4 regions of the Xenorhabdus cabanillasii genome follow, and region 4 is predicted to be linked to each of the others. Evidence: predicted binding sites of a transcription regulator. Region 4 holds the regulator's gene; each other region holds the start of a gene.
The links. Region 4 encodes Fur, which represses iron uptake genes when iron is present. Its sites were predicted from a motif close to ATAATAATGAGAACNACTATCAA; they were not measured.

Region 1 (2,210 bases), 1.7 Mb from region 4:
ACGGGAACCCGCTTCCTGAAAGATTTTTAATGACGAAGGAATAACTTTTTGCCCAAGAACCTGCTGTGTCAGCCAACCGGGTTTATGCTCAGAAGATGACATAAACTGTCGAACAATTTTGCTATCAGGCCACCAGAAAGATCCCGATTGTGTGAGAACACAGCCAAAACGTTGTGGCCAATGGAGTGCGGCATACAATGCCGCCAGCCCACCGTAACTCTGCCCTGCTATAACCGTTTGTTCAGGTTTATCGCTAAAAGCCGCATACTGTGCAACAAGCGGCAACAATTCATTCTGAATCGCTTGCCAAAAATCTGGGTTGCAGGGAAGTTCCCGCTCTCGATGCGACATATCAATAACATCAATCAACAGCAAAACCGCCTCTGGCATCTGCCGTTTTTCAGTCGCTACATCAATCACCGGAAAAACCGGCATTCTCTCCGCCCAAGTCAACCCATCCAACAGAATGATGAGAGGGCGAGGGTGCGTACTTTCTTTCCCTGTGGAATAAAGCCAAACACGCCTTTGATTGTTAAGCCGCTCACTGTGCCAGTGCAAAAGCAAAGGCTCTCGTTTATCTGGCTGCGCAGTATGATTTGGGCGGGTTCCATCAATTAATGACCATGCAACCTGTTCAGGAGCATGGGGCATATGAATTGCCGATAAAAGCAAACCAAGCCCATTACAATGAGGTCCCTGTAAATTAAAAGGATCTGGAATGGATAACGGAAAGAGTGAAATCCACCATTCACGTTGTTGTTGATTACGCTGTTTGGTTTCGTCGGAAAATTTGGGGGGCAAATGTGCGTCAGTAACAGGTATAAATCGATAACTTCCTCTCCAGCTATCTTCAAGGTTCACTGACCAATACCAGATATCCGTTCCAGGCAATCGTTGCAGGCTCTGTGGTTGCGGAAGGTGATGATCAGTGATGCCATTGATATCAATATAGACTTGGCGAAAAGGTGAGTTTTGTTCGTCCCCATGAGGATCTCGCCAAAGGAAGGTTGTTTTAACTTGATGATTCTTGCAAATTTCTATAATGGGCGTTCCCAAAATAGCAATATTTTTCCACCATAATTCACTACCAACATTAGGAGCAGATAATAAATTATCTACTGTGCCTGATAGCTGAAATACTAACTTCATCCCTTTATCCCCTTAACAAACATCCGCTCATCAATGACATATCCATTTGATACACCACATCAGCAACGGACACAGAAAATAAAAACGATTATCATTATCCAATGATATTGATAATGATTTTTGTTTGCAACATCATCAAATTTATTTTATTAATCTTACCCACTGGCTAACAGAATTAATGGAGAATTATCAGGAGTAACGTGGCAGGAGGCCTTCACTATTCAGCTTAGCCATAATGGTGTCGCCTTAATTATCAATTTGATTTTTAAAAATTTATTTTAAAAGTATCTATATTGAGAGATGAAATCCATGGTACTACCTATCAAGAATGAAACATTGAAAACCGTAAAAAAAACAATTAAAAACTATAACTATAATAAATTATTCTTATCACTTACTTCTGTCTTACTGTTATCTCCCTATGCCTCAGCCAATAATGGGACTGCCAATAACAGTGAAGATACCTTAATCGTCACAGGCAGGATGAAAGGGTATTCTGAAAAAAACTTTGTAGAATCAGATAGTACCGCAGGCACCAAAAGCCTCACTCCGCTAATCAAAACTCCCCAGTCAATCAGCGTCATCAATCGCGCACAAATGGAAGCACAAGGCGCAACAAGCGTTGCCGACGCCCTGAATTATTCAAGTGGCGTTGTGACTAACTACCGCGGCTCTTCAAATCGTAACGACGAAGTGATTACCCGTGGTTTTCGTTACGCGCCTAAATTCCTTGATGGGTTGAGTTATAGTAATCAGCTCGATCCTTGGTTATTGGAACGTGTGGAGTTAGTACATGGACCGGCATCTGTGCTATATGGTCAGGTCAGCCCTGGTGGCTTGATTAATATGACCAGCAAAAGGCCAACTGACCAGCCTGTCCACAAGGTACAGATGAAAGGGGGTAATCGAAGCCTTGGTGAATTGGCTTTTGATTTTGGTGGTGATTTTGGGGATGACATTCCCGTTCTTTATCGTTTAAATGGTGTACTCAGCACCCAAAAGCAGTTCGTTAAAGACTATAAAAAAGAGCGGATTGCCATCGCTCCTGCGCTGACATGGAT
Region 2 (2,210 bases), 2.9 Mb from region 4:
GGGAAGTGGAGTGTATGGCCGAGCCACTGCATACCATCAATGAAAATAGCAGAAGAAGCACCATCAAAGATGGGTTGTAAGGCACCACCAATATTAATCGCCAGTACGAACATGAGGTACATGACAAACAGAAAGATAGGTACACCTAGCCAGCGATTGAGGATAATTCTATCCATCGTCTGAGTCAGCTTATTGGGGATTGCGGAGTGGATATCAGTGACTGTCAGACACAGGGCGTTAATCGCTTGATAGCGGGCGTCAGCAATAATAAGTTCCGGCTCTTCAATTTGTTGCTGTTGCAGACGGGTTTTACTTTCAGTCAGTTGCTCCTGAGTCAGCCCCGAACGTGCAAAGCTGTAAATATCTCCTTCCAGTATCTGTAAGCTGAGCCAACGACGTTGTTGTGGATTAAATTTCTCTGAGATCTGACCGGCGAGGAGATCGACTTCCTGCAATAAGGTTTTGGGGTAATCAACCAGCATCGGCCGGAGAGTCTGTTGATATTGGTCAATGGCATCTTTCAGAGCTTCTATCCCTGTAGAACGGGTAGAAACGAGCGGGATCACCGGACAACCGAGGCGTTGTTCCAGTGCCGCGATATCAATATTGATATGTTGGCTTTTAGCGATGTCCAACATATTCAGGGCAACAATACACGGAATGCCAAGCTCGATAATTTGCAGCGAAAGATAGAGATTGCGTTCCAGATTCGAAGCATCAACGACGTTGATAAACATGTCAGCTTCACTACTCAGTATGTAGTGGCAGGCAATTTGTTCGTCAATCGAAGTTTGTTCAGAAATGGTAGTAAGAGAATAAGTACCGGGAAGGTCTACAAGGTCTATTTCATGATTTTGGGTGAAAAAATGCCCGGTTTTACGTTCAACTGTAACCCCAGACCAGTTGCCGACTCGTTGTCGGGAGCCTGTAAGTTGGTTAAATAAAGTGGTTTTCCCAGAGTTGGGATTACCGATCAAACCTATAGTTAATTGCTTCATCATACTTTTTACTGATCAGGAATATTGCACGTCATTACATTCAGCCTGGATTGTACTGAACTTAGACTTCATTCTGCTGGATTTACTGCTAATGTAAGGAATGCTAAGTCTTTTTTACGGAGAATTAAATTGACTCTGCGTGTTTCTATTTGAATGGGATCGCCCAATGGTGCTACCCGGATGACCTGAAATGTGGAACCGGGCAACATTCCCAGAGACAATAACTTCTGTCTGTATGCTGGATTTATCTGTGGAAAGAATCCCAGAATTTTATAGCTTTGATTTGGAGTCAATAACATATAACATTCCGTTAAAATTTGAAAGTTAGTGATTATGAGAATTATTATCCTCAATAAAGCAAAATTCACAAGAAAAAAGTACATTAATTATTTTGAATTAAAGTACTAATGAGAATAATATGCAATACCAATTCTATGTGTCTGTCACGAATGATGATGGAATAAATTGATATTAATCAGTTTAATGGTGATTTTATTGAAATTAAAGTTATGTAAAGAATGTTGGGGGGAACTAATAACAAGCTCCAATAAGAAATGAAGCTTGTTGATATTTATTTTTCCTATGAATTCTTCAAATGTATTTTGTTTTATTCATTAATTTTTGGGTGGATGAAGCAGGTCACTTAATGGCACTGGAACACGGGCATCATCCTGGTGTTCACTCCAAAGTGTTGAGTCATATACCCACCATGCTTCAATTTTCAATTCGTAGAAACGGCGTATCGCATTACCATAATAATCAGTAATAGGACGGGCTTTTTTCTTTCTGATATTCTCATCAGGATAAGTTTTCAGGAAAAAGTAATCATATGTTTCTTGTAATTCGTCGTCGGGGACTTGATAGGCATGGCCAATGAATTGAGAGCCTGCGAGTATCAACGTTGAGTCAGGCATGGTGATGCTGCTGTATATTGTCCCGCTGACACAAGGGTTCATGCACAGTTCCTGAGAATGTCGGGTATCTTGTTTTGAATACCAAATTAAACTTAATGGATTATATTTAGGAATGTAAAAGAGTGTTGATGACCAAACTGATTCTGCGTCTGGATCATTAGTGGCAAGGTTGAAAAATCTTATATTGCTGAGTAACTCAAAACTGCTTTGGACATATTTATTCATAAATTATTCCTTAACAATTTAATTTTTTGCTATGTTTTTAATTAAATTAAATAAATTACCATTATTATGGTGT
Region 3 (2,210 bases), 1.4 Mb from region 4:
AGGTTATAGCTTGTGGTGCAGCTTCCACCGTTGTATTTTCTGCCGGAGTTTGATCTTTCAAGTGAGCATGAGCTAAAGCCTGTTGACAGGACATACCGACAAACAGAACAACCAAAGCAGACAGATTACTCCAGAATGAACGGATGTTAAAAATAGACATGATAGAATAACCCTTTAATATACCGATGAATTTTTATGCTTAAAGGGGATTTTATAACAAACGATAAATTTAATCTGTGGTGAAAGTCCTGACCTGTGAAGCACTGCGCAAAAAACAAAAACAGGAGATAAAACAAAAAAACCGTAATTCCTGCTTAAAAATAAGCAAAAACAGGAAATACGGTAAAAATAATGCAGATTAATTTATTTTAGTGCTTTCTTAAGCATGAGCTGGAACGGATAATCCTTTCAAATCTTTATCCAGTAAAAATAAAGACTTACCACTCTCACCCACCATATCCAGTTTATCTAAGATAGATTTGAATAATTTTTCTTCTTCGTGTTGTTCAGCCACATACCACTGTAAGAAGTTAAAAGTAGAGTAATCCTGGGTTGTCACTGCTAAGTGAGCCAGTTTGTTGATCTTTTCTGTGATCAGTTTTTTCGTGTTCATAGGTTTGATTGAACACATCAGAAATAGAATTAAATTCAACAGGTGGAGCCTGAATAGCACCCAGTACAGGCATTGCTCCTGTATCGCCCAGATAATCAAATAAACGCTGCATATGTTGCATTTCTTCTCGTGAATGGGTTTTTCAGAAATGCTGCCGCACCTTCGTAACCTTTATCACTACACCATGCACTCATTTGCAGGTACAAATTGGCAGAATAAAACTCCAGATTTAATTGCTCATTTAATTTCGTAATCATTTCTTGTTTTAACATTAGCCCATCCTCCTAATATTTTATTAATTGCTGCATATTATGCCCATTAAAAATCAATAAAACAAAGATAAATTTTAAAAAAATAATGCATTGATATTTAAAGAATTATTTTTATTTTATCGCAAGAATAAATCTCATTAAATATGAGAAAATAAGAATCAGTTTTATTTAATTAAATATTTAATCAAAGAATTAATATTTAATAAAAATGAGAATTGATATTATTAATATTTAAGAGGTGTTTTTTTATGCAAATAATGACTTGCCAAATAAAGAAGACTCAATTAATTTTATCGTCTGAGGTTACATAGTACTTTTGGAGAGGAAATGGTAGAGCATAACTTAGCCAAGTTATCTAAAGATGAGATGGATAAGGTCAATGTTGATCTGGCGGCATCAGGGGTTGCATTTAAAGAGCGCTATAATATGCCTGTCATTCCCGACACTGTTGAGCAAGCCCAACCACAACACCTGCGAGAATATTTTCAGCAACGATTGAACCACTATCGCCAACAATCGAGATATTTGTCTCGCTTACCTTATGAACCTAAGAACCGTTAAATATGAATAAAAAAGTAACCACCGCATAAGCGAGTGGTTACCACACCTATTTTCCAATAAATTTATCAGTTGCTTCAATTAACTGATGCAGAATTCCCGGCTCATCAAAGGAATGACCTGCACCTTCTACAATATGAAACTCTGCCTCTGGCCACGATTTCGCCAGATCCCAGGCATTCTGTAACTGGCATGCCATATCATAACGCCCATGAATGATGACTGCTGGAATATGCCTGATAACGTCAACATGATCTAATAACTGCTGTGTCTCATCTATAAAACCGTTATTGATAAAATAATGGTTTTCAATACGTGCAAACGCCAACGCAAACTGTTCTTCTGCAAATGAATCTGCATGCTCAGAAGGTAATAGTGTAACAGTTTCCCCTTCCCAGGTACTCCATAAACGGGCAGCTTCCAACTGCACTGCGGGATCATTACTCGTGAGACGTTTATTGTAAGCCTTTATCACATCAGTACGTTCTTCTTCAGAAAGAATAGAAAGTGTACGCTCCCACTTTTCAGGAAAAAACCGGGAAGCACCTGCCTGATAGTACCATTGCAATTCTTGAGGCCGGAGTAAAAATATTCCCCTTAATACCAATTCTGATACAGAATTCGGATGTTTTTTGCGCATAAGCCAGAGATAACGTTGACCCCCATGAACCACCAAAAACCAGCCACTTATCAACTCCCATCCGCTTACGTAAACGTTCAATATCATCTATCAGGTGCCATGTTGTATTATTTTCAAGACTTGCATG
Region 4 (2,210 bases):
GCACCACACTGGATTTGTTCGCAGATGAACGCAGGCCAGGGCGACCTAAAACAAATCCGTTGTCCAGAGATGAACAGCTTAGGATCAACAAACGCAACCAGTTGCGCCGGGATAAAGTCAAAGGACTACGTCGGGTGGAACTAAAACTCAATGAAGATGCTGTTGGTGCTCTCAACCATCTGGCAAAACAGCGCAATATCAGCCGCAGTGAATTGATTGAACAAATGTTGCTGGCCCAACTGGCAACAGAGGATCACCTTGCCAATTAACGGCTTTAATTCAACAGAGTGAAGCCGCGTCACCACACAAATCTGACAGATTTGTCACTGATGTTTGGTCAAAATAACGTTTTTCATTTTAATAAAACTGCTATTTTTCCTGCTGATTTCAGCGTGACGTGTATGGATTTAATACACTAATAGAACAAGAGGTTAATCTACTTTATGGCAATAATAGGTATATTCTTCGGCAGCGACACTGGCAACACAGAGAACATTGCCAAAATGATCCAAGAAAAACTGGGCGGTGCTGATGTTGCGGAAGTTCACGATATTGCCAAAAGCAGCAAGGAAGATCTTGAAGCCTTCGATATCCTGCTGCTAGGCATTCCAACCTGGTACTACGGTGAAGCTCAATGTGACTGGGATGATTTCTTCCCGACTCTGGAAGAGATCAATTTTGAAGGGAAGTTAATTGCCCTGTTTGGTTGTGGTGATCAGGAAGATTATGCAGAATATTTCTGTGATGCTATGGGCACCATCCGCGATATTATCGAACCTCGTGGTGCAATTATTGTTGGTCACTGGCCAACTGAAGGGTATCACTTTGAAGTATCCAAAGGTATGGCTGATGATAATCACTTCATTGGTCTTGCTATTGATGAAGATCGCCAACCAGAATTGACCGAAGAGCGTGTTGATGCTTGGGTACAGCAGATTAAGGCTGAAATGAGCCTGTCAGAAATCCTCGGCGCATAATAAAAGATGCCCTCGTGTGTGTATAAGGAAACAATTACCTTTTGCGCGGGATAATTCTTGAATTATGTGTCATGATAGCGAAGCGGGCATGGTTTTCATTTTCAATATCCGTGCCTATAATCTACAGCATGAAACTAAATCATGATTCTCTCACGATACCCCAAGTATCACAAGTTCACTAAACTCAAGTTACAGGACTAAATCCGCATGACCGACAACAATAAAGCATTGAAAAATGCTGGACTTAAAGTAACACTTCCTCGCCTGAAAATTCTGGAAGTGCTACAGGATCCAGAATGCCATCATGTCAGTGCGGAAGATCTCTACAAAAAACTGATTGATATCGGTGAAGAGATTGGCCTCGCCACTGTCTATCGCGTGTTGAACCAGTTCGATGATGCCGGCATTGTTACTCGCCACAATTTTGAAGGCGGTAAATCGGTTTTTGAACTCACTCAGCAACATCACCACGACCATCTGATTTGTCTCGACTGCGGCAAAGTGATTGAGTTCAGCGATGAGTCCATTGAAGAACGTCAGAAGGATATTGCTGCACGTCATGGAATCAAGTTGTCAAATCATAGTCTCTATTTGTATGGTCACTGTACTACAGGTGATTGCCGTAAAGATAGTACGTTACATGATGAGAAAGCATGATAAGAAGGCACGATAAGAAGTAATACATACGATTTACTACTCACTTCCAATATCTGCTCTTGTCGAAAGAAGCTGCTGCCGATTAGCCTAAGCTAATCGGCAGGTTGCTTTTTTACAAACGATTATTTTTGATATACATCTTCAATTCGGCTGAAACGTTTACCATCAGTACTAACAGAACGGACTTTCACTTTACCTTCGACGTGCGGTCTTTGTCTGTCATCATAAATTTCCCAGGTTTTACCATCATTCAACGAATACTGAATTGCCAGCCCGGGCAAAGCAATGTTCGCTTCCAATGTCCCTGACACAATCCTTGCCCCTGGTATTGGTAATCGATATGCAACATGCGCCTTATCCAGTTTTGCCATCTCACGTTGCCCCATTAAATTGGCAAAACGGCGCCAATCATTATTGAGTTTATCGGTTTCAACATACCGTGTGACTCCGCCTTTATACTCTCTGCCCTGCTGGTAATTCTGTTCCCATTCAGCCTGATGCCACGCACGTTCCGCCAGCGGCAGTAAACGCGGATAAATCATATATTCCATTTGCTGATCAGTCCGCACTGTTTCA

Region 1: a site for Fur is predicted at 1,251-1,273, ahead of fes (enterochelin esterase). Genes of this name have one in related genera too.
Region 2: a site for Fur is predicted at 1,326-1,348, ahead of feoA (ferrous iron transporter A). Genes of this name have one in related genera too.
Region 3: a site for Fur is predicted at 1,088-1,110, ahead of BDD26_RS13455 (DNA polymerase III subunit theta). Genes of this name have one in related genera too.

The regions. Positions count from the first base shown of each region.
Region 1 is NZ_QTUB01000001.1:2,574,488-2,576,697, reverse strand. It holds gene fes (enterochelin esterase) at 1-1,149, opposite strand, end outside; gene BDD26_RS12280 (TonB-dependent siderophore receptor) at 1,459-2,210, shown strand, end outside.
Region 2 is NZ_QTUB01000001.1:1,350,228-1,352,437, forward strand. It holds gene feoB (Fe(2+) transporter permease subunit FeoB) at 1-998, opposite strand, end outside; gene feoA (ferrous iron transporter A) at 1,067-1,297, opposite strand; gene BDD26_RS06635 (pyridoxamine 5'-phosphate oxidase family protein) at 1,613-2,137, opposite strand.
Region 3 is NZ_QTUB01000001.1:2,879,766-2,881,975, reverse strand. It holds gene yobA (CopC domain-containing protein YobA) at 1-160, opposite strand, end outside; partial or broken gene ftnA (non-heme ferritin) at 380-885, opposite strand; gene BDD26_RS13455 (DNA polymerase III subunit theta) at 1,213-1,446, shown strand; partial or broken gene pip (prolyl aminopeptidase) at 1,493-2,210, opposite strand, start outside.
Region 4 is NZ_QTUB01000001.1:4,250,454-4,252,663, forward strand. It holds gene ybfE (LexA regulated protein) at 1-269, shown strand, start outside; gene fldA (flavodoxin FldA) at 444-977, shown strand; gene fur (ferric iron uptake transcriptional regulator) at 1,185-1,634, shown strand; gene BDD26_RS18965 (beta-N-acetylhexosaminidase) at 1,757-2,210, opposite strand, start outside.